4 regions of the uncultured Rossellomorea sp. genome follow, and region 1 is predicted to be linked to each of the others. Evidence: riboswitches for the same ligand, from Rfam matches in the RefSeq annotation. Region 1 holds a riboswitch; each other region holds the start of a gene.

Region 1 (4,792 bases):
GCTCTTGACCCGAATAATTACTGATAAGGAAGAAGGAGGTTTTTCATTAATGGAACGGAAACGATTTCGGGAGATCGGAGGTAGTATCGGCTCGTATACATGTGGGGAAAATAACAGTATTACCGATATTGAGGGAGTGAAGGTTGGACATAAAACCCTTCACTATGAGCATGACGGTACCGTGGTAAGGACGGGTGTTACGGCGGTATTACCTCATGAAGGCAATCTGTTTCGAGAAAAGATATTTGCTGCCAGCTATGTAATCAATGGCTTTGGAAAAACAGTCGGGACGATTCAAATGGAGGAGCTGGGTGTCCTTGAGAGCCCGATTCTCTTGACGAATACTCTTTCCGTTGGGGATGTGTTAAAAGGGACCGTTCAATATATGCTGGGCGAAACACCTGAAATCGGCGACACAACAGGGACAGTAAATGTCGTTGTGGGAGAATGCAATGATGGTTATCTCAATGATATCCGGGGCCTTCATGTAAAGCCTGAAGATGCCAGGGAAGCCATTCTTCATGCACAATCCGGACCTGTTGAAGAAGGGTGTGTAGGAGCGGGAACCGGGATGCTTTGTTTAGGATATAAAGGTGGTATAGGGACGAGCTCCAGGGAGTATGCATTTGGAGATGAAAAGTATAAAGTGGGAGCACTCGTATTAACGAATTTCGGCCACAGAAAAGATTTAATGGTTCCCACCCTTCACACCGGGGAGGATATGGATATACCCGATGGATCCATCATGATCATCTTAGCTACCGATGCACCTCTCAATGAAAGGCAGCTTAAACGATTGGCCAAACGTGCTTCATTCGGTCTTTCAAGAACGGGTTCGTATGCAGCACATGGAAGTGGTGATGTTGTTCTTGCTTTCTCTACTGCTCACCGGATTCCACATCAGCCCGACAATGATAACACGATTCTTTACTCTTTCATTAAAGAAGACGGACCGATCATATCCACCCTATTTGAAATGACCGTGGATAGCGTAGAAGAAGCCATTTGGAACTCTCTTTGTAAAGCAGAAACCACAACGGGCAGGAATGATCGGAAGGTGGAAGCCATACCTTTAGATTTGTTTAAGGGTAGGCTATAAATAAAAGCTAAACATTCTATTATATTTAACCCTCAAGTAAATGGGGTATACCAATACTTATGAGTACTGACTATTTGGTTAAAGGAAGTGAAAATCATGAAGTATACGCCTATGCCGCCTTCCTTTTTCGAACAACCCACTTTGGAGCTTGCAAAGTCCCTGTTGGGATGTGTATTAATGAAAGAGACGGAGGAGGGAACTGCATCAGGTTACATTGTGGAAACGGAAGCCTATTTAGGGCCTGAGGATCGAGCGGCTCACAGTTATGGAAACAGGCGTACGAAGCGGACGGAAGTCATGTTTCATGAAGCAGGCCGGATATATACATATGTTATGCATACCCATTGTTTAGTGAATGTAGTGAGCGGTGAACGAGAGAAGCCTGAAGCGATTCTCATTAGAGCCGTTGAACCACTTGAAGGGTTGGGGCTTATGGAAAGAAGAAGGCCGGGTCATATAAAGAAAAATTGGACAAATGGTCCAGGAAAGCTGACGAAAGCGTTAGGCATCACAATGGAGGACTACGGAGGGAGCTATTTAGAACCGCCTCTCATCATCTCAAGAGGATACCAGCCAGAAAACATTGTAGAAGGAAAACGAATAGGAATTGAAAACACTGGAGAAGCGAGGGATTATCCATGGAGGTTTTGGGTTAAAGACAATCCGTATGTATCAAGATGAGTGTTTTTTTAAGAATTTTCTAATATCCATTGAAAACATACCCCATAAGTACTACGTTTGTGGTATATTTTTCTTATAAGACTAATTTCATTGAATACAGACAATTCGAATGGGAGCTTTGAACCTAAATGATAGATGGGCGCTTACATTTAGGGGAGCTAGTAGCGCAACCGACCACATACGAACGTAGGAATACGTTTTTGTGTGGTTTTTTTATAAGGCTTTTTTACATTTAGACATCTTCTATAAAAATAAACAGAGAGTATAGGGGTCCTATGAACATCTTTACTATTTTTCAAAACGATTATATTTATCATGATTTTCAGCCCTTATATGAAATGGGCAAGCATCAATCCCTCTATGCATATGAGGGCCTGTTACGAAACAAGTATAACGAAAACCCTGAAAGTGTCTTTCAGTCTGCCATGAAAGCGAATATCTTATATAAGCTTGATACCTTATCCATTTCAAAAGCTCTTGAAAGCTTTTCAGAGAATGGATTGAAGAACTGTAAGTTATTTCTTAATATTTATATTACGACGATTCTTCACCCAAGCTTTCATACCTATTTTTATGACCTCATGAAGAAGCATCCTGAAATTAAGGGGCGTCTTGTACTTGAGATTAATGAGTCGAGTGCGGAGGAACTCTGGCAGAATCCATTATTAAAAGAGTCACTCAAAGAACTTAAGCAATATGGAGTATGGTATGCGATTGATGACTTTGGTCAAGGGACATCCTCCATCAAGAAATCCATTGAATATGAACCGGAAATCATTAAGCTGGATCGCTATTTTGCTCTAAATCTGGCTCAAGATGATAAGAAACAACGATTCCTGTCCTTTTTTAATCAATTTTACGGTAAGGATACGTTAATTGTGTTAGAAGGAATTGAAACCAAACAGGATATGAAAGTGGCAGAGGAAATTGGGATTACAATAGGACAAGGCTTTTATCTGGGAAGGCCAAGTCGACTATTAGCTTAAATGGAATGGTGACTCTGAAGTGTGGGAGTTACCTTTTTTCGTGGAAACCTACAGTGGTATTGTCGGAATTGAAATAAAATTGAAAATATTTAACATTTCCATTAAACTGAGGAAAAAGAGAAAAAAGGGGATCAAGGTATGAGGCTTCTCACATTTCCGCTGAAATTTATGTTCTATTATATTCTCGGGTTGATTGGTATTTTAGCCGTGAGTATCGCACCTGAAGTATTTAAGGAGAGGGGTCTGTATAATTTTGTCGGATTCTTTGAAGAGTTCATTAAATTTGTTTTTGTATTTTTGGACCGTGAAAATTGGAGCTATTCCTATAAAGGGATAACCGTCGATTTTCTGGACATGCTTTGGGGACCTTATCTGTATTCTTTGCAGATTATCGGCGGAGCATTGGGTTTGGGCCTGGGAATAGCATTCATCCTTACACTATTCACAGTGTTTTTGCCCCGATGGGTTACGTCTTCTCTAAAGAAAGTATTAAACCTATTTGAGACGGTACCTGACTTAATGTTTGCGTTTATGCTCCAGCTTCTCATTGTGTATGGTATAAAGCATTTCGGCTTCGAATTAATGAAATTTACAGAGTTTGGGGATGAAAAGATCTTTCTTGCTCCTATCATCACATTATCGATTATTCCCATGATCTCTTTCTTTCGTATTCTTCTTTTTATTATGGAAGAAGAGATGCTTAAGCCACATATAGAGTTTGCCCAAAGTAAGGGAATGTCAAAAGGCAGGATCCTCTTTGCCCACGTACTGAAAAATATTTCTCCAAGCCTGTTTTATCATGGAAAGCTGATTATTTGGGGGATGCTGTCGAGCTTATTTATCATTGAAACGATTTTCAATATGAGAGGAATCACGTATTATATCGTCCAGGACTTCAGACCGATGGTCATAGCCATCTCGCTGATCATGATTTACACACCTTTTTTTGTTGTGTATCAAGGTGTATATCTATGGATTAATCGGGAGGGAAGCGTCGATCATTCCAAATATAAAAGGAATAAAACGAGGTGGAATGAATGGAAGATATGGGGCTGGCTTTCTACGATTAGACGGGTTTGGTGGCAGCATATGCATAATGGGAAGTTTGCCATCGGCTTTAGTGTCATCTTTCTCTTGATTGTTATCAGTTTCCTTTATCCAGTCATGAAAGAAGAGCCGATTAAACAAATTCAGTTTATGAAGAACGATGAGGGACGAATCATCAGTGCACCTCCTCATAAACCATTTGGAGAGATGATCTTAGGCTCCGATTTCTTCGGGTATAGCATCCTCGATCAACTGATTGTCGGGGCAAAGTATACCCTCCTATTTGCACTGGTTGTCGCTTCCCTAAGGGTGATTGGTGGATTCTATCTAGGTATTGCCTATCATTTTCATTTAAAAGAAAACAGGAAAAACTGGCTTGATCGAATGGTTGATTCCATTCATTTCCTGCCTTTAAGTCTCATTGCGTATCTTCTATTAAGACCTGTGCTTTGGGGATTGCCCGTTTTGGGATGGGAACACTCCATTTTTGAAAGACTCGTTTTTGAAGCTGTCGTCTTGACGATTCTTGTGCTGCCGTTAACGACAGTTTTAATAGGGAATGAACTGAAGTTATTAGGAAAACAGGATTTTGTCCTGTCGGCGAAGCTCTTAGGGGGAAGTAATCGGCATTTGCTGTGGACGCACCTATTCCCACATCTGGCACCACGACTATTCATTATATGGGGACAGCAATTTATCCAAACGCTTCTCATCCTTGTGCACCTGGGATTGTTTCATCTGTTCCTGGGTGGAACGATCATTACAGGAGGACTGGTACCCGATCCTCCGAAATCAGGAACATTTGAATGGTCAGGTCTGATCAGTTCCACTAAAGATTCCCTGATGACCGGAAAGTACTGGATTGTCATTGCTCCGTTAGCAGCCTTTATGATTGCCATCATCGCCATGCAGTTGATTGTACAAGGTGTGAAGGAAATCCAGCAAACAAAGGTGGGGGTACTGGTGAACAACACTCCAA
Region 2 (4,792 bases), on a different contig from region 1:
TTATATATCCACAAATTTTATCCTCTCGCTTTTTTAAATATTTGTTACAAAAGCTAATCCAATAACCGCTCTTAGAAATCAGCACTTAAACCGTTCGCGATTATAACCTAGTAACTTAATCAGATTAGCACCAGATTAGTATTCCTATAACAAGGATTCTCAATCTTTCGAATCTGGTGTTAGTACCTGATACTAGATACAAAAGACTACATTTTTCGTGAAAATAGGTACAATTGTCAGTGAAAAAGGTAAAAAATTCACATTATTTTATGTTTTGAAACGTAAATGTAATAATTTTTTTCCTTAACATCGTATAAAGTGATGTTATAATAATTTTCGGGAGAGCAATTCGAGGTTTTTCGCCATTTCGTGTCTAATTATGGTAAAAACATTGTTGAGTTCATACCGTGTACATATGTCGATAACAGCCAAGAGGGGAACTACATAATACAAATTAGGTGATTTTATAATGATAGAAATGAAAGACGTATATAAGCAGTACAACAATGGTGTCATGGCTGCTAATGGTTTTAACGTCCACATTAAGCAAGGCGAGTTTGTGTATGTTGTGGGTCCAAGTGGCGCCGGAAAATCTACTTTTATTAAGATGATGTATCGTGAAGAAAGACCTTCTAAAGGAGATATCATCGTAAACGGTATCAATCTGGCAAAATTAAAAAATAGTAGAGTTCCATACTTAAGAAGAAACGTTGGGGTCGTGTTCCAGGATTTTAAGTTGCTACCATCGCTTACTATCTATGAAAACATTGCCTTCGCACTTGAAGTAATAGAAGAACACCCTAAGCAAATCAAAAAGAGAGTTATGGAAGTACTTGACCTGGTAGGGTTAAAGCATAAAGCAAGAATGCTTCCTGATGAGCTGTCAGGAGGAGAGCAGCAGCGTGTATCAATTGCACGATCCATTGTGAATACGCCGAAGCTTGTGATTGCAGATGAGCCTACAGGAAACCTCGATCCTGAAACATCTTGGGATATCATGAACATCTTTGAAGAAATAAGCAACCGTGGTACAACAGTGATCATGGCTACACATAACCGGGAGATCGTAAATACTATCAAGCATCGGGTAATTGCCATTGAGAATGGCCGAATTGTTCGTGACGAACAGCGAGGTGATTACGGTTATGAAAGCTAGAACGTATGGTCGACACCTTAGAGAGAGTTTCAAAAGCATCGGACGTAACGGCTGGATGACGTTTGCATCAGTGAGTGCCGTTACCGTAACCTTACTGCTTGTCGGTGTGTTTATGGTACTAATGCTAAACATGAACAAGGTTGCAACCGATATTGAAAAAGACGTTGAAGTTCGCGTCCTACTCGAGGTTGGTACTGAAAAAGCTCAAATTGATGAAATAGATAAGAAGATTAACCAAATAAGTGGAGTCGAATCCGTCGAGTATTCCTCTAAAGAAGAGGAACTTCAGAACCTTGTGAAAGATCTGGGAGACGATTTCAGATTATTTGAACAAGATAACCCATTATATGATGTGTTTATTGTAAAAGCAGAGAATCCTCGAGACACTGGGAAGATTGCTGCTGAAATCAGCAAGTATGAGAATGTAAATGAAGCCCTGTATGGTGAAGCGAAGATCGAGAAATTATTTAACGTACTGGAAATGAGCCGAAACGTTGGCCTGGTGTTAATCATCGGTCTGTTGTTTACCGCCATGTTCCTCATCTCAAATACAATAAAAATTACGATTGTCGCAAGAAGAAGGGAAATCGAGATAATGAAACTCGTGGGTGCAACCAACTGGTTTGTACGCTGGCCATTTATACTAGAAGGATTATGGCTTGGAATTTTAGGTTCTATTATCCCGATCGCTCTTGTAACAACAGGTTACTACTATGCCTATGACTTTATTAAACCAAAACTACAAAACCATTTTATTCAGATATTGGATTTTACCCCCTTTATCTATCAAGTAAACGGATTGATTCTATTAATGGGTTGCTTGATCGGGGCATGGGGAAGCTTTATGTCTGTTCGTAAGTTCTTAAAAGTGTAAAATTTGATAGGTTGATAGAAGCTGAAAGGAGCATGCCGCTTGAACAAGAAGTATTTCATATCATTATCAATTGCAGCAGCATTAACAATCGGAAGTCTACCAACATTGGGGACAACTGCTAACGCTCATTCCTCCGTGGAGGATCTAAAGAAACAGCAAGATGACATTTCTTCTAAAAAAGAAGAAATTAACGGAAAGATTGATGAGAAAAAGTCAGAAATTAACCAAAACATCAATAAACAACAAGAGATCCAGACACAAATTGCTGAAATCAGTACAAAATTAAAAGATACTGAAAATAAGATAGCTGAAAAAACAAAAGAGATTGATGAAACAACTGCAGAAATCAATAAACTTAAAGAAGAAATTGAGGTTCTAAAGAAAAAGATTGAAGAACGAAACGAACTATTAAAAGAACGTGCACGTGCGATCCAGGAAAAAGGCGGCTCTGCAAATTATCTTGATGTACTACTTGGCGCGGACAGCTTCGGTGACTTCATCAACCGTGTAACAGCAGTAAATACAATCGTAAGTGCCGATAAAAAGATCATGGACGAACAAAAACGTGATCAGGCTGAATTAGAAAAGAAACAAGAAGAAGTAGAAGCAAAGCTTGCAGAATTAGAATCTACTAAAGCAAGTCTTGAATCTCTTAAACAAGATCTTGATAGTCAAAAAGCTCAAAAAGCTGAGTTATTCAAGCAGCTTGAAGCACAACAGGCTTCTCTTGAAGTAGAGAAAAAAGATCTTCAAAAAGAATCGGATGAGCTTTCTAAAATGGAACACCAGCTTGAAGGTGAAATCCAGGCTGAACAAGCACGCTTAGCAGAACTTGCACGTCAGCGTGAGATCGAGCGCAAGCGTCAAGCGGAAGCAGAAGCGGCTAAACGTGCAGCAGCTCAACAACAAGCAACAACAAGCAGCAGCGGTGGTTCTTCTTCAGCTCCTGCTGAAACAGCTCCAAGTGCACCAGTAAGTGCCGGTGCCTGGACATCTCCAGCTTCCGGAACGATTACAACAAACTTTGGCTGGGACGTGTTGAACGGTAAAAAGCGTTTTCACTATGGTACAGATATCGCAGCGCGCGGCAGTGTTCCAATCTCTGCAGCTGCTGATGGATATGTCATCAAGAGTCACTATAGCTCAAGCTATGGAAATGTAGTATACATCACTCACTCAATCAACGGTCAAACGTTCACAACTGTTTATGCCCACATGGCTTCTTCATCTGTAAGCACTGGACAAGCAGTTAACAAGGGTGACAGAATCGGTTACATGGGTAACACAGGATACTCTTTCGGGCAGCATTTACACTTTGAACTTCATGCAGGTTCATGGAATGCATCGAAATCAAATGCTGTAAACCCACGTCAATATATTAACTTTTAATCTTAAAACCCTGCTTCAATAGAAGCGGGGTTTTTTTACGACGGGTTTTCTAGTTATATGAAAGTCTAGAGAATATTCACTAATTCCATTAAGAATCTTCTCATACATTACGTTTTTTAGTATAATGACAACTGTAGTTCCTACAATTTGATAAGGGCAAACTAATTGAAAGATTAGGACGCAAAGCCTCGGGTCTACCATTCTCAGATGAGAATAACGATGGCCGGGTTACCGAAAACAATGGATTACAATGAATACTATTCCGAACGTTTATTAGTATCATTTAGCCTGCCTTTTTGGTGGGCTTTTTTATCTATACGACGTGTTTGGTAGGATTTGAATCTGTAGTAAGGATGATGATGTTGGAATTGACTGAATTAAAAAGGCAATTAAGAAGTTTTTGTAGAAGGAATAGGACTGCTTTGAGGTCTACTGATGTAGGTGAATATACAGCTGAAGAAATCACAGAGATAATTATCGAACGTATAGGTGCTGAAGAGGTTAAGAAAATCCTAATGGACATTGAAGTCATCAATCGCCGTAGCGGAGATACAGTTAAATACTTTATACTTATTTTAGAAGGTTTAAAAGCAGCATAGGACATATAAAACCGAATGCCGGGTTGAATGGTATTCGGTTTTAACTATTTTTAATAGATTTCATTTTAGATCGGTTCTGGAAAGTTCACTCCAAAAGATAGCAGGTAAATATCATTGCAAAAAGATAGAGAGTATGTTTTAATGACATTATTCCGTTATAAAACGTAATGATTACGATTAAAGAAGGAGTGAATCATTTTGGCCAAGAAATCAAAGGTAGTAAAAGAGAAGAAGCGTCAGGAGCTTGTTCAGAAGTATGCAGATTTGCGCAGGGATTTAAAGGAGAAGGGTGATTATGAAGCGTTAAGGAAGCTGCCGAGGGATTCCTCGCCGACGCGATTAAACAGTCGCTGTGAAGTTACAGGGAGACCAAGAGGCTATCTCCGTAAATTTAAGATGTCCCGTATCGCTTTCAGAGAGTTTGCTCATAAAGGGCAAATACCCGGCGTCAAAAAATCAAGTTGGTAATACATTAATCTTCAAGGTGGGGAATTAAGAATGAAAAAAGACATTCATCCAGAGTATCAACAAGTGGTATTTATGGACACGAACAGCGGTTTTTCCTTTTTAACTGGATCTACGAAAACATCCAATGAAACGATTGAGTGGGAAGACGGGAACACGTATCCTTTATTAAAAGTAGAAGTAAGTTCGGACACGCATCCATTTTATACAGGAAGACAGAAGTTCTCTGATCGCGGAGGCCGTGCAGAACGCTTCTTGAAAAAATACAACATGAACTAGTGCATGTCGTACCACTACAAAGAATAGGTT
Region 3 (4,792 bases), on a different contig from region 1:
ATGGGTGCGGAAGTGGCTGTTCCTTTGTATGAAGAGTGTGTGGAGTGGTCCGGGGCATTAAACTCACGTTTCCGTAACGAACCACGCGTCTTCAACCGTTCTCTTCTATTAAGAGATAAAGGGATGATGAAGCGTAAAGCGCAAATTGCCGGAATCAAAGTAGGTGTATTCGAAGAAGCAAGGGATAAGGAAGATGTAAGAAGGTTCTTGAAACGTGTGAATGAAGCCCTTCTGAAAGTCGAAGGAGATAAGAACGACCCCATTCACGTAAAACCTCTTGATAAAGCAGGGTCTGTCGGACACCGTGCCATTGAGAATCCGGAAGATATCGATGCTCTCACCGAGTCGGAGTTTCCGCTTCTGATGGAAAGTCATTTAGACGGACAGGAATTCTCGTGTGAAGCTTTTATTCATAATGGAAAGATCCAATTTTTAAATATAACGGAGTATGTGCGATTAGGCTACTCTAATTTCGTACCGGCATCTCCAAGCCTTGAGGAAAAGCGTCCGATCATCCGTGAGGCGATTCAACAGCTCATTGATGCGTTTGAGATTGAATACGGTGTTATTCATCCCGAATATTTCATTACATCAGATGGTACTCTTCATTTCGGCGAAGTCGCAGCCAGAGTCCCCGGCGGACATATCTTTGATTTGATTGAACGTGCTTATGGATTTAATGCATATCAAGCTCAAATCCTTTGCAGTGACCCCAATACAACAGAAGAAGAGCTTAGAGAGTTTTTCCCTTCTACAGGTGAAAAAGCAAAAGCCCATGCAGGTTGTTTAATGGTCCATCCTCATGTTAATTATGTGGAGAAGCTGGAGGTACCCGATGAACTGGAGAACCATGCCTATTTTGAAAAACATGATATGTTCAGTCCTGCCCAAGGGAAGGTAGCTCAGCGAATCGGCTTCGGTAATCATTACGGAACGATCTTCTTCTACGGGGAAGACAGTGAAATCATGAGGGATCTATTAAAGGAATACGAACAGTTTAACTTCTATATTTAATTCTCTCATCCACTGGTATTTTGATTGATAAAGGAGTTTTGAAATGGCATTTGAATTAACGTCTAAGCTGGAAGATCGTTTTCTGCAAGCGCTTAATGAACTGGAGAGCGCAGCTTCATTTGCGAAATCAATGTATCAAACTGACGTGTATCAGGAAGCGCAAAGATTGTTGGATACGGATGAAGGATTGGAGATTCTATATCGAAGCGCAAGCCGCTTTGAAAAGGCCGGGGTCTTCCAGGACGGCCCCTGGGAAAAGGCGTCCAAGCTTCAACCACCTCTTGTGGCCGGGTCACTACAAGCAAAGGGGCTTCCTTCGATCATTGAAATTCTTAGTGAGTTAAGAATGCTATCCATCGCAGAGGGTCAATATGAACATCCCGATGTTTCGACTGAAATGGCAGAGGATTTCCTCAATGAAGTAATGGTTCTGAATCTGAACCTGCTTTTTCCTGAAGCAACGGAAGCAGCACGGATTGAAGGTGGAGAGCAGAGTGAAAGGGCAACGGAATTATTTCGATTTCTATCTGATAAGCTTTCCTATCAAGCACTTACAACTACACTGATTAAAGAAATCGAACGTTTGACCGCACAGCGTCCGATTATGGTGAAGCGGACAGTGTCAATGATTGAAACAGCGAAAAAGATGCTCCATTCAGACTTAAGTGTAGCGGAACGACTTGTTTTAGAAAAGTATGTGTCTGCTATTGAAGGTCCGTCCCTCATAAGCAAAAGCATTGTCCAGCCGGGTGAATACCGTAAGAAGCTTATGAGTCTGTCTAAGGAAGAACTGGAGAAGGAAGCTGTTGCCTTTGCGCAGTCCATGCGTGAAACGGGGCTTGTCGCTCCCCAGCATGCGATACTACTAAGGTTCCTGAGCAGAAAGGTTCAAGAGCTTGTTCCGGCTGCCCTTCAGTTAAACGACAAAGGAAAAGCAAACCTAGACGAACATGCGGAGCTCGTATTCCAGCTGATTAAAGTGGCGATCTATCCAGCCACAAAGCAATCGGTTTATGGACTCGCCCTTATGCTTGAGCGGGGTGTATTATCTTCCTCTCCTGTATCACCGGGATTGAAAAGGCTGATAGAGCTTGATATTCGACCGGAAGTACGGAAGACGCTCCTTAATTCGTGTAAAGCTGGAGACGGAATTACAGCAAATTCTGTCCTTCTGGCCGGTGTCATCAATGTCCTCGGTCAACCGATCGGGATTGGCCAAGGCTTAAACCCGACTTGTCAAACAGCGCGGGGGATCAGCCTTTGGGCACAGCATGCTCCTGGGTACTTACTCGAACTGATTCCACGGGCAGCGAGGGACGGAGATATCGATATAATGTTTGAAGGAACGCCGGTCCATTCGAAAGAATTAAGTGGAGGGCTGGCGCCTGAGCTTCATCAAGAGCTTGATCCTGTGTCACTTGTTCTCGTTCCTCATCTTGACCGTATTTATAGTGAGATGATGAGACGTGTATCGCTTAGAGGGGAAGATGGACACCGCTGGGTGAATCCGGAATTTTATGGAGATTGGGTTCAAAAAGGGTTTAGCACAGTCATTGATTCACTAACAGGCCTCATCTCTGACTATCCGGGATTCGTTCGCCTATTCTATGCCACTCACCACCCGGAATACAATGATGACTACGGATTGATCTATCCGAATCCAGTCGGGATCTTCATCACAAATGTTCATGGAAAGCTCCTTGGCTTCCATGCCGTTTCGATTTTGAGAATCACCCAGGATCCCAAGGGCGAATACCGGATCTATTTTTATAATCCGAATAATGATGGATCACAGAACTGGGGGCAGGGCATCGAACCTTCCGTCATGGAAAACGGGGAACTGGAAGGAGAATGCTCACTTCCGTTTCACGAGTTTGTTTCCCGCCTATACGCTTTCCACTACAACCCTTATGAACAGGGAGATGCCTTTGCTGTGGAAAATGAAATTGTCGATGAAATCAAAGATCTTGCCCGGGATAGCTGGGGAAGGGATTATACGTGGGTTTGAATCAGTTTCATGGCGTTAAGCACCGTTATTGCTTAACGCTTTTTTTTGCTGCCCGATGCCAGTCGATTTTTCGTGTTTTGCATGATTATGTATTCAGTAGCCATACTAAATACTGGAGGTGGAATAGATGAGAGATCATAAGAAACCTGAAGAGTTACGAATGGACACGCCGTTAAACCCGGAATTCACTTTGAATAATGAGGTTCGAAATCCCAGTCAAGTCTATGTTCCGGGAGAGTCTGTGGAGGAACATCATGCAGTAGAGGAAGGAAACGGGTTCATGGCAGAAAAGGAAATCGGACAATCCAATGAAAATGGGTAGGAGATGATAAGAATGAATACGAAAGAATTTCCCGTAGCGGACCTGTCTGAAGATACCTTGAATAAAGTGAGAAACATGGAAAGTGAACTTCGCCAGCAAACGGAAGAGGATATTATTCTAATCGCTTATAAGAATGGTGGTGAAACGATTGAAGGAAGAAGATAAAGTGAAAAAAGGAAATAAAGACATGCCCGATTTCAAACAGTTAAACGACCGTGTCATCGCAGAGGAACCGAAAGGACCATTTCTCGCCATCAAAACAAATATGGATACAGCAGGAGTCAAGGATAATCCGTATGCGTCTGAAAATGCAGATCCTGAACAAGATGAGAAATTACAGCAATTTTTCGAGGATGAAGAATTATAAGCAAATAGTGTCATGAGCAGTACATAAAAAAGCGCCAATCCGAAAGTGACTGGCGCTTTTTTGATATGATTATTGATTGAAAATTACATCTTTTCAATAAAGGAAAAAGGACTATACTAAAGAGGAAGAATAAAACAAACTGAAAAAGGCAAACTTGTTGAAAAGCAAGGACTGAAAAAGCTATCGGCCTGCCCGTCTTTCGAATGGCCGCCAAGCTGCCAGGCTCCTCACAAGAGTCAAGGCTCAAGAAGAGGAGAATGAAAGATGAATAGAATATGGAAGATGAGTATTTGTCTGATCCTGTTGAGTATCAATTCTTACCAATCAAATGAAAAGGCAGCTGGTATGGACGTGAGAGGGAAAAGCACGTGGCTTTGGAATACGGTTGACATCGTCGGACATAAAGAAGAAATCATCGGTTTTTTTAAAGTTCATGGAGTAGATGAAGTGTATCTGCAAGTGAACCCGAACGTAGAGAAGGAACACTATCAACAATTTATTCAAATGGCGACTTTAGAAAATATACACGTGTACGCCTTGGACGGGGCTCCAAAATGGGCAACCGTAAAAGGACAATCCGCCCTCACTGCTTTTTTTGATTGGCTGGGGGAGTACCAGCTTGAAACGAGTGAGGATCAAAGATTTACCGGTGTTCATTTGGATGTGGAGACTTACCTTTTATCCGGATGGTCAACCGCCTACGGCAAGACGGTGTTAAATTACCAGAAGATGGTGAATGAAGCAGTGATTCGATCTGATTCGCTTCAGCTTCCATTAGGGATGGATATTCCATTTTGGTTTGATGGGAAAACATTTAACAATGAATTAGGAAAAGGTAACCTTGCTCAGTGGGTGATTGGGAGGACGGATGAAGTTGGTGTTATGGCATACCGGGATCTGGCGAATGGGGAGAATGGAATCATTGAACTTGTCAGGAATGAGATGGAATTTGCCCAGGCTGCAGGGAAAAAGGTGAAGGTAGGAGTGGAAACAGCTCCATCTGCTGAAGGGGATTTCCTGACATTTCATGAAGATGGAGAGCAAATCATGCTTGCTGAACTTGCTCTTGTTGATGCCCAGT
Region 4 (4,792 bases), on a different contig from region 1:
ATAGATCTGATAGTTATCCCTGATGAAGTATTTCTTTTTAAAATAGATAATATGAAACCTGGGGATTGGACGGAAAAAACGTTAACGATTAAAAATGGAGGAACTGAAGACATAAGCTATACTTTTCAAGTAAACAGTAAGCAACCTGATAAGAAGCTTTTTAATGAATTAGATTTAATGGTTTATACGGATAGTTCATCAAATTTACTATTTGATGATAAACTAAAAAATTTCAACGGATTTTCACCGAAATTATTGAAAAAAGGTGAAAGGAAAGATTTAATGTTTTCAATTATGATTCCCTATGAACTGGGGAACGAGTATCAAAATACTTCAGCACTATTTGAGATCATTATATCGGCAGAATCCAATTTAGCCCCACAGCCTTCAGAAGATACTGATTCTACCACACCAATTATTGATAGGTCAGAATCAGATAAAAGCACATTTCCTTCAAAACCACTACCATCACAGGGATTGAATTTACCAAATACTGCGACCGATATGTATAAATTACTATTTTTAGGGATTTCCTTTATTACTGCAGGGTTACTTTTAATATTTCTAAATAGATTTATACGAAAAAAGAAAGAGACATATTAATAAGAGGTGATGTTATGTACAAAAAAACCTGCAACCGCTGCACCAGACCATCCTACAGTAGTACTGAATCGGGCGAATGGATCTGCCCCACATGCGGATTTGACTTATCTAACCATGCGTTCTATAATCCTAGTAATTACCAAAGTATTAATGAAAAAGTCCTCCCTTTAAGAAAAAAGCTGGAAAGCTATAAAAATAGCATGTATTCGTAGTTTTACGACAAATACTAACAAGATATTCTAATAAAAAGATGCTTAATATTTTGATATTGTCAGAATATGGGTTAAAGTGTAGGAAAAAAGTGTAAATTAAATTGACGGAATTGACAAAAAACAACAAATGAAAGGAACTTTTATTAGTATAATCGAAGTAGTTCGAAGGGAAGAGTCAGATAAAGGCAAACTTATTGAAAGATGAGGACGCAAAGTCACAGATCTAAGGTTATAGAGTAGGCATATCTTCACAAACATGTTGAATATATGAATGTAGAAGGTGTGGTTATTTGAGAACTATGATGGCTGGATTGCCTGGAATACATACATGTATTTTGGGAGGGTATTTATATTGACAAATCGTGAACTTGATCTTGAATGGATGGAACTTATCAAACAAGCACTGGACGCCGGAATTTCTAAAAAAGAAATCAGAGAATTTCTTCATAATCAATCCCAGGAAATGAAAGCCGAGTACAAAGTGATTTAATATAAATAAAGTCTTGCGAGCCGATCGCAAGACTTTATTTATTACCTAATTTCCATTTGTTAAATTCAATGAACTCACGGAACTGCTCTTTTGTAATACCGGAATCCATAGCTTCTTCCGCAATTTTGAGCCACTCATGGTCGATATTCTGATTTTCTGATTGATCATGTAATAGAGCATCCATCGGAATTCCTAAAGCAGCTGACACTTTTTCAAGAAATTGGATAGATGGATTTTGTTGAAGGTTGCGTTCTATTGAGCTTAAATATGACTTAGCGACACCGGCTTTTTCAGCAAGCTCTGTCATGGACATTCTTTTTTCTTGTCGGTATTTCTTTACTCTTTCTCCGATCACAAGGGACACCTACCTAAGAACTTCATAACTGAAGTCACAAAATTAATTTCATTATATCATATAAATTCACATGGATATTACATAATTTCGTATAATTAAACACTAGGTTTAGCAGTGGCCGGAATACGCGGTTTCGATACCATTTTCTCACGGAATTCGCGAATAAGTTCTTCTCCTGAGTATCCTTTTTGAACTAAGTCGTCTAACAGTAATTCAGCATATTCGTTGCGCTGTTTCTTCAATTTCCCCTCAAACATAATGCTAATATGGTCATCCATCTCTTTAATACAACGGATGGATGTCATGAAAGCAGCCGGGTCATTGGCTTTATGAGAAATGACGACTTGGATTTCCAAATCTTCCTTCCTTTGTTGAGCCTCTTGAAAGAATTCAATATATTCATTCGACAAATATGTTTCGACGAGCCACGTACTCTGTCCATCTTCTTTATTTATAATCAGACCGTCCACAATTTCAAAGTCACGCAGTTCATCGTTTTCCACTACTTGAAGTGAAATAACTTTAAAGGTTTTCATGAACGAACATCTCCCATTTAAAGGTTTTATAAAATTATATCATAGTAGGAATTGTTTCCCTAATAAATTCCTCAATGAAAAAAAGAACGAAAGATGCAATTTTGTGATTTTGACCCCGCTTTTGAGTAAAAAACAGAAAATCTCCCTAGGGGAATTTCGGAAATTCAAACCATTTTCGCCTCGAATTTCGGAAATTCACGATTTTACAAGATTAGAGGGATGGTTGTAAGATGAAAACACCTTAAGAGAAAGGAGGAAAGAATCCTATTGATCAACCAAGTGACCATCGTTGGAAGGCTGACCAAAGATCCTGAAGCAAGAAAGACATTGGAAGGAAAATCGATACTTAACGCTACAATAGCTGTGAATCGTAACTACAAGAATCAAAAAGGTCAAATTGATACAGACTTTGTGCTTTGTACCGTTTGGAACCGGGCTGCAGACAATATGGAGAAATACTGCCGAAAGGGATCTGTCGTTGGAGTGACCGGTCGCATACAGACCCGTCATTATGAGAATGATCAGGGAAAGCGTACGTATGTAACGGAAGTCGTCGCTGAAAATGTCAGATTTATGGACAGTAAGCGAGAGCCTGTAAATGCTTCAGAGCCAAGCAAGAAAGAGCCAATCGAATTACCGTTCTAATATTTTTTTTAAGGGAGATGGAGTTGTGGCCACACCGCAAGATCTTGAACAAAGAATCGATAGAATGGAAAAGTTAACAGAAGACCTTATCAAAAAAGTAGCAAGAGCGAACGTCGAAAATTTCTATCTATCTCAACGGGTGACTGCCCTTGAACAAGGATACGAGTACCCGAATCCAGTTTTGAAAACCTCATCATAAGTAAAACACCCTCATCGAGAATTCTTTCCATACGAATAATCCAACCAACCTAATAAGCAGCTGTCTCAAATGCCAATGGTCATCGCAACATACCTCAAACCTACCTCATTAGAAATATACATGTGTAGCAGTGAGTAAGAAAGTAGTCGTTCCCCTTAATGTCTTCATATTGAGTCGGTTTCCTATTGGGAGCCGGCGTTTTTTTCTTTAGTAAAGAGCGATTGTATTAGACCTTCGCTTGTGGTGGACGATAATGATTCTAGTTGTTCACATTTTGGCACGTGTTTTGTGGAAAGTGGCACAGCAAAGTCCAAAAGCGGCACAAGTTTGCTCGGAAGCGGCACAACAAAACGAATCTGTATACAAAAAACGCATTTTTTACAATTATATTTGTAAAAAAGACCAAAAAAACATCACACCAAACCCTAATTTGTCAAAACCCTTTTAAAATAACTCCATTAGCTACTATTAAAACGCCAGCTCACTCAATTTCACATGCCACACCTACCAAAAAACCCCTTTCCCACAAAAGGAAAGAGGTCACCTACAACTATTCCAACACCAACAATGACTCCAGATCCTGATTAGACAATTCCGTAACCCACTGATCACTGCGGATAATTTCATCATTCAATGCCTGTTTTTTCATTAGCATGGCATCGATTTTTTCTTCAAGTGTCCCTGAAGAGACAAGTTTATGAACATGAACGAATCGTTGCTGTCCGATTCGATAGGCACGGTCGGTTGCCTGGTTTTCTACCGCCGGATTCCACCAGCGGTCGTAGTGGACGACGTGGTTGGCTGCGGTCAGGTTCAATCCGGTTCCGCCGGCTTTCAATGAAAGCAGGAATACTGGGAATTCACCATTTTGGAATTTCTCCACGAGTTCATCCCGTTTTCCTTTTGCCATGCTGCCGTTCAGGAATGGGACATCAACGTTGAATTCTTCTTTCACCACTTCCTGGATCATTTCGCCCATTGAAATATATTGCGTGAAGATCAGGCATGCTTCACCGGATTCCAGTGCAGTTTCCACGATATCCTTCAGCTTCTGCATTTTTTCAGAGCGGGAGAGAATCGATTTAGGATCCGGTTCCTTTAAGTAGAGCGCAGGGTGGTTACATAACTGCTTCAGCTGGTTAAGCATTTGCAGGATTAATCCTTTGCGCTCAAATCCACTCAATGTTTCAATTTTAGCAAGAGTGTCTTTTACCAGCTGCTCATAGAGTGCTGCCTGCTCAGCGGTCAGGTGACAATATTCTTTCTGTTCCAGTTTTTCAGGCAGGTTTAATTCCACCTCAGGATCTTTCTTCGTACGACGCAATAAGAACGGCTTGATTTTTGCCTGAAGCTCTTTGACTTTTTCTTCGGATTCATCCTTTTCAATGGGAGCAATATAGTTTTTCTGATACTGCGTGAAACCACCGAGGTACCCGTGGTTAAGGAAATCAAAGATGGACCACAGCTCCGATAATCGGTTTTCCATGGGGGTCCCGGTGAGCGCGATATGATGCTTACCGCTGAGTTTACGGATCGCCCTGGATTGTTTCGTATTGGCATTCTTGATATTTTGTGCTTCGTCGAGAGAAATCGATGTCCAGACGACTTCCGATAGTTCTTCAAAGTCGATGTGGGACAAGCCGTAAGAAGTAAGAACCACATCTACTCCTTTAATCTCCGCTGCAAATTGTTCGCCTTTCGCCCGGTTCGGTCCATAATGAAGGTGGACCTTCAAATCAGGAGCAAATTTCT

Evidence for each region. A riboswitch is a leader RNA that binds a small molecule or an ion and turns the genes downstream of it on or off. The one in region 1 is predicted to bind cyclic di-GMP.
Region 2: linked by a shared signal. The riboswitch ahead of Q1B03_RS15340 (hypothetical protein) and the one ahead of Q1B03_RS21770 (EAL domain-containing protein) in region 1 are both predicted to bind cyclic di-GMP.
Region 3: linked by a shared signal. The riboswitch ahead of Q1B03_RS12170 (amidase) and the one ahead of Q1B03_RS21770 (EAL domain-containing protein) in region 1 are both predicted to bind cyclic di-GMP.
Region 4: linked by a shared signal. The riboswitch ahead of Q1B03_RS17080 (anti-repressor SinI family protein) and the one ahead of Q1B03_RS21770 (EAL domain-containing protein) in region 1 are both predicted to bind cyclic di-GMP.

Annotation. Positions count from the first base shown of each region.
Region 1 covers NZ_CANKZT010000014.1:4,554-9,345, reverse strand. The annotation lists gene Q1B03_RS21780 (P1 family peptidase) at 50-1,099, shown strand; gene Q1B03_RS21775 (DNA-3-methyladenine glycosylase) at 1,196-1,780, shown strand; cyclic di-GMP riboswitch class II at 1,885-1,965, shown strand; gene Q1B03_RS21770 (EAL domain-containing protein) at 2,056-2,766, shown strand; gene Q1B03_RS21765 (ABC transporter permease subunit) at 2,905-4,792, shown strand, end outside.
Region 2 covers NZ_CANKZT010000004.1:165,085-169,876, forward strand. The annotation lists gene ftsE (cell division ATP-binding protein FtsE) at 470-1,156, shown strand; gene ftsX (permease-like cell division protein FtsX) at 1,146-2,030, shown strand; gene Q1B03_RS15335 (murein hydrolase activator EnvC) at 2,070-3,419, shown strand; cyclic di-GMP riboswitch class I at 3,565-3,655, shown strand; gene Q1B03_RS15340 (hypothetical protein) at 3,782-4,018, shown strand; gene rpsN (30S ribosomal protein S14) at 4,217-4,486, shown strand; gene Q1B03_RS15350 (type B 50S ribosomal protein L31) at 4,517-4,762, shown strand.
Region 3 covers NZ_CANKZT010000003.1:185,109-189,900, forward strand. The annotation lists gene Q1B03_RS12145 (acetyl-CoA carboxylase biotin carboxylase subunit family protein) at 1-1,014, shown strand, start outside; gene Q1B03_RS12150 (hypothetical protein) at 1,058-3,022, shown strand; gene Q1B03_RS12155 (hypothetical protein) at 3,150-3,344, shown strand; gene Q1B03_RS12160 (hypothetical protein) at 3,357-3,509, shown strand; gene Q1B03_RS12165 (hypothetical protein) at 3,493-3,711, shown strand; cyclic di-GMP riboswitch class I at 3,849-3,934, shown strand; gene Q1B03_RS12170 (amidase) at 3,976-4,792, shown strand, end outside.
Region 4 covers NZ_CANKZT010000005.1:26,217-31,008, forward strand. The annotation lists gene Q1B03_RS17075 (TasA family protein) at 1-603, shown strand, start outside; cyclic di-GMP riboswitch class I at 990-1,134, shown strand; gene Q1B03_RS17080 (anti-repressor SinI family protein) at 1,168-1,305, shown strand; gene Q1B03_RS17085 (helix-turn-helix domain-containing protein) at 1,340-1,660, opposite strand; gene Q1B03_RS17090 (YwpF-like family protein) at 1,756-2,196, opposite strand; gene ssb (single-stranded DNA-binding protein) at 2,464-2,841, shown strand; gene Q1B03_RS17100 (hypothetical protein) at 2,867-3,040, shown strand; gene Q1B03_RS17105 (hypothetical protein) at 3,294-3,488, shown strand; gene Q1B03_RS17110 (DEAD/DEAH box helicase) at 3,591-4,792, opposite strand, start outside.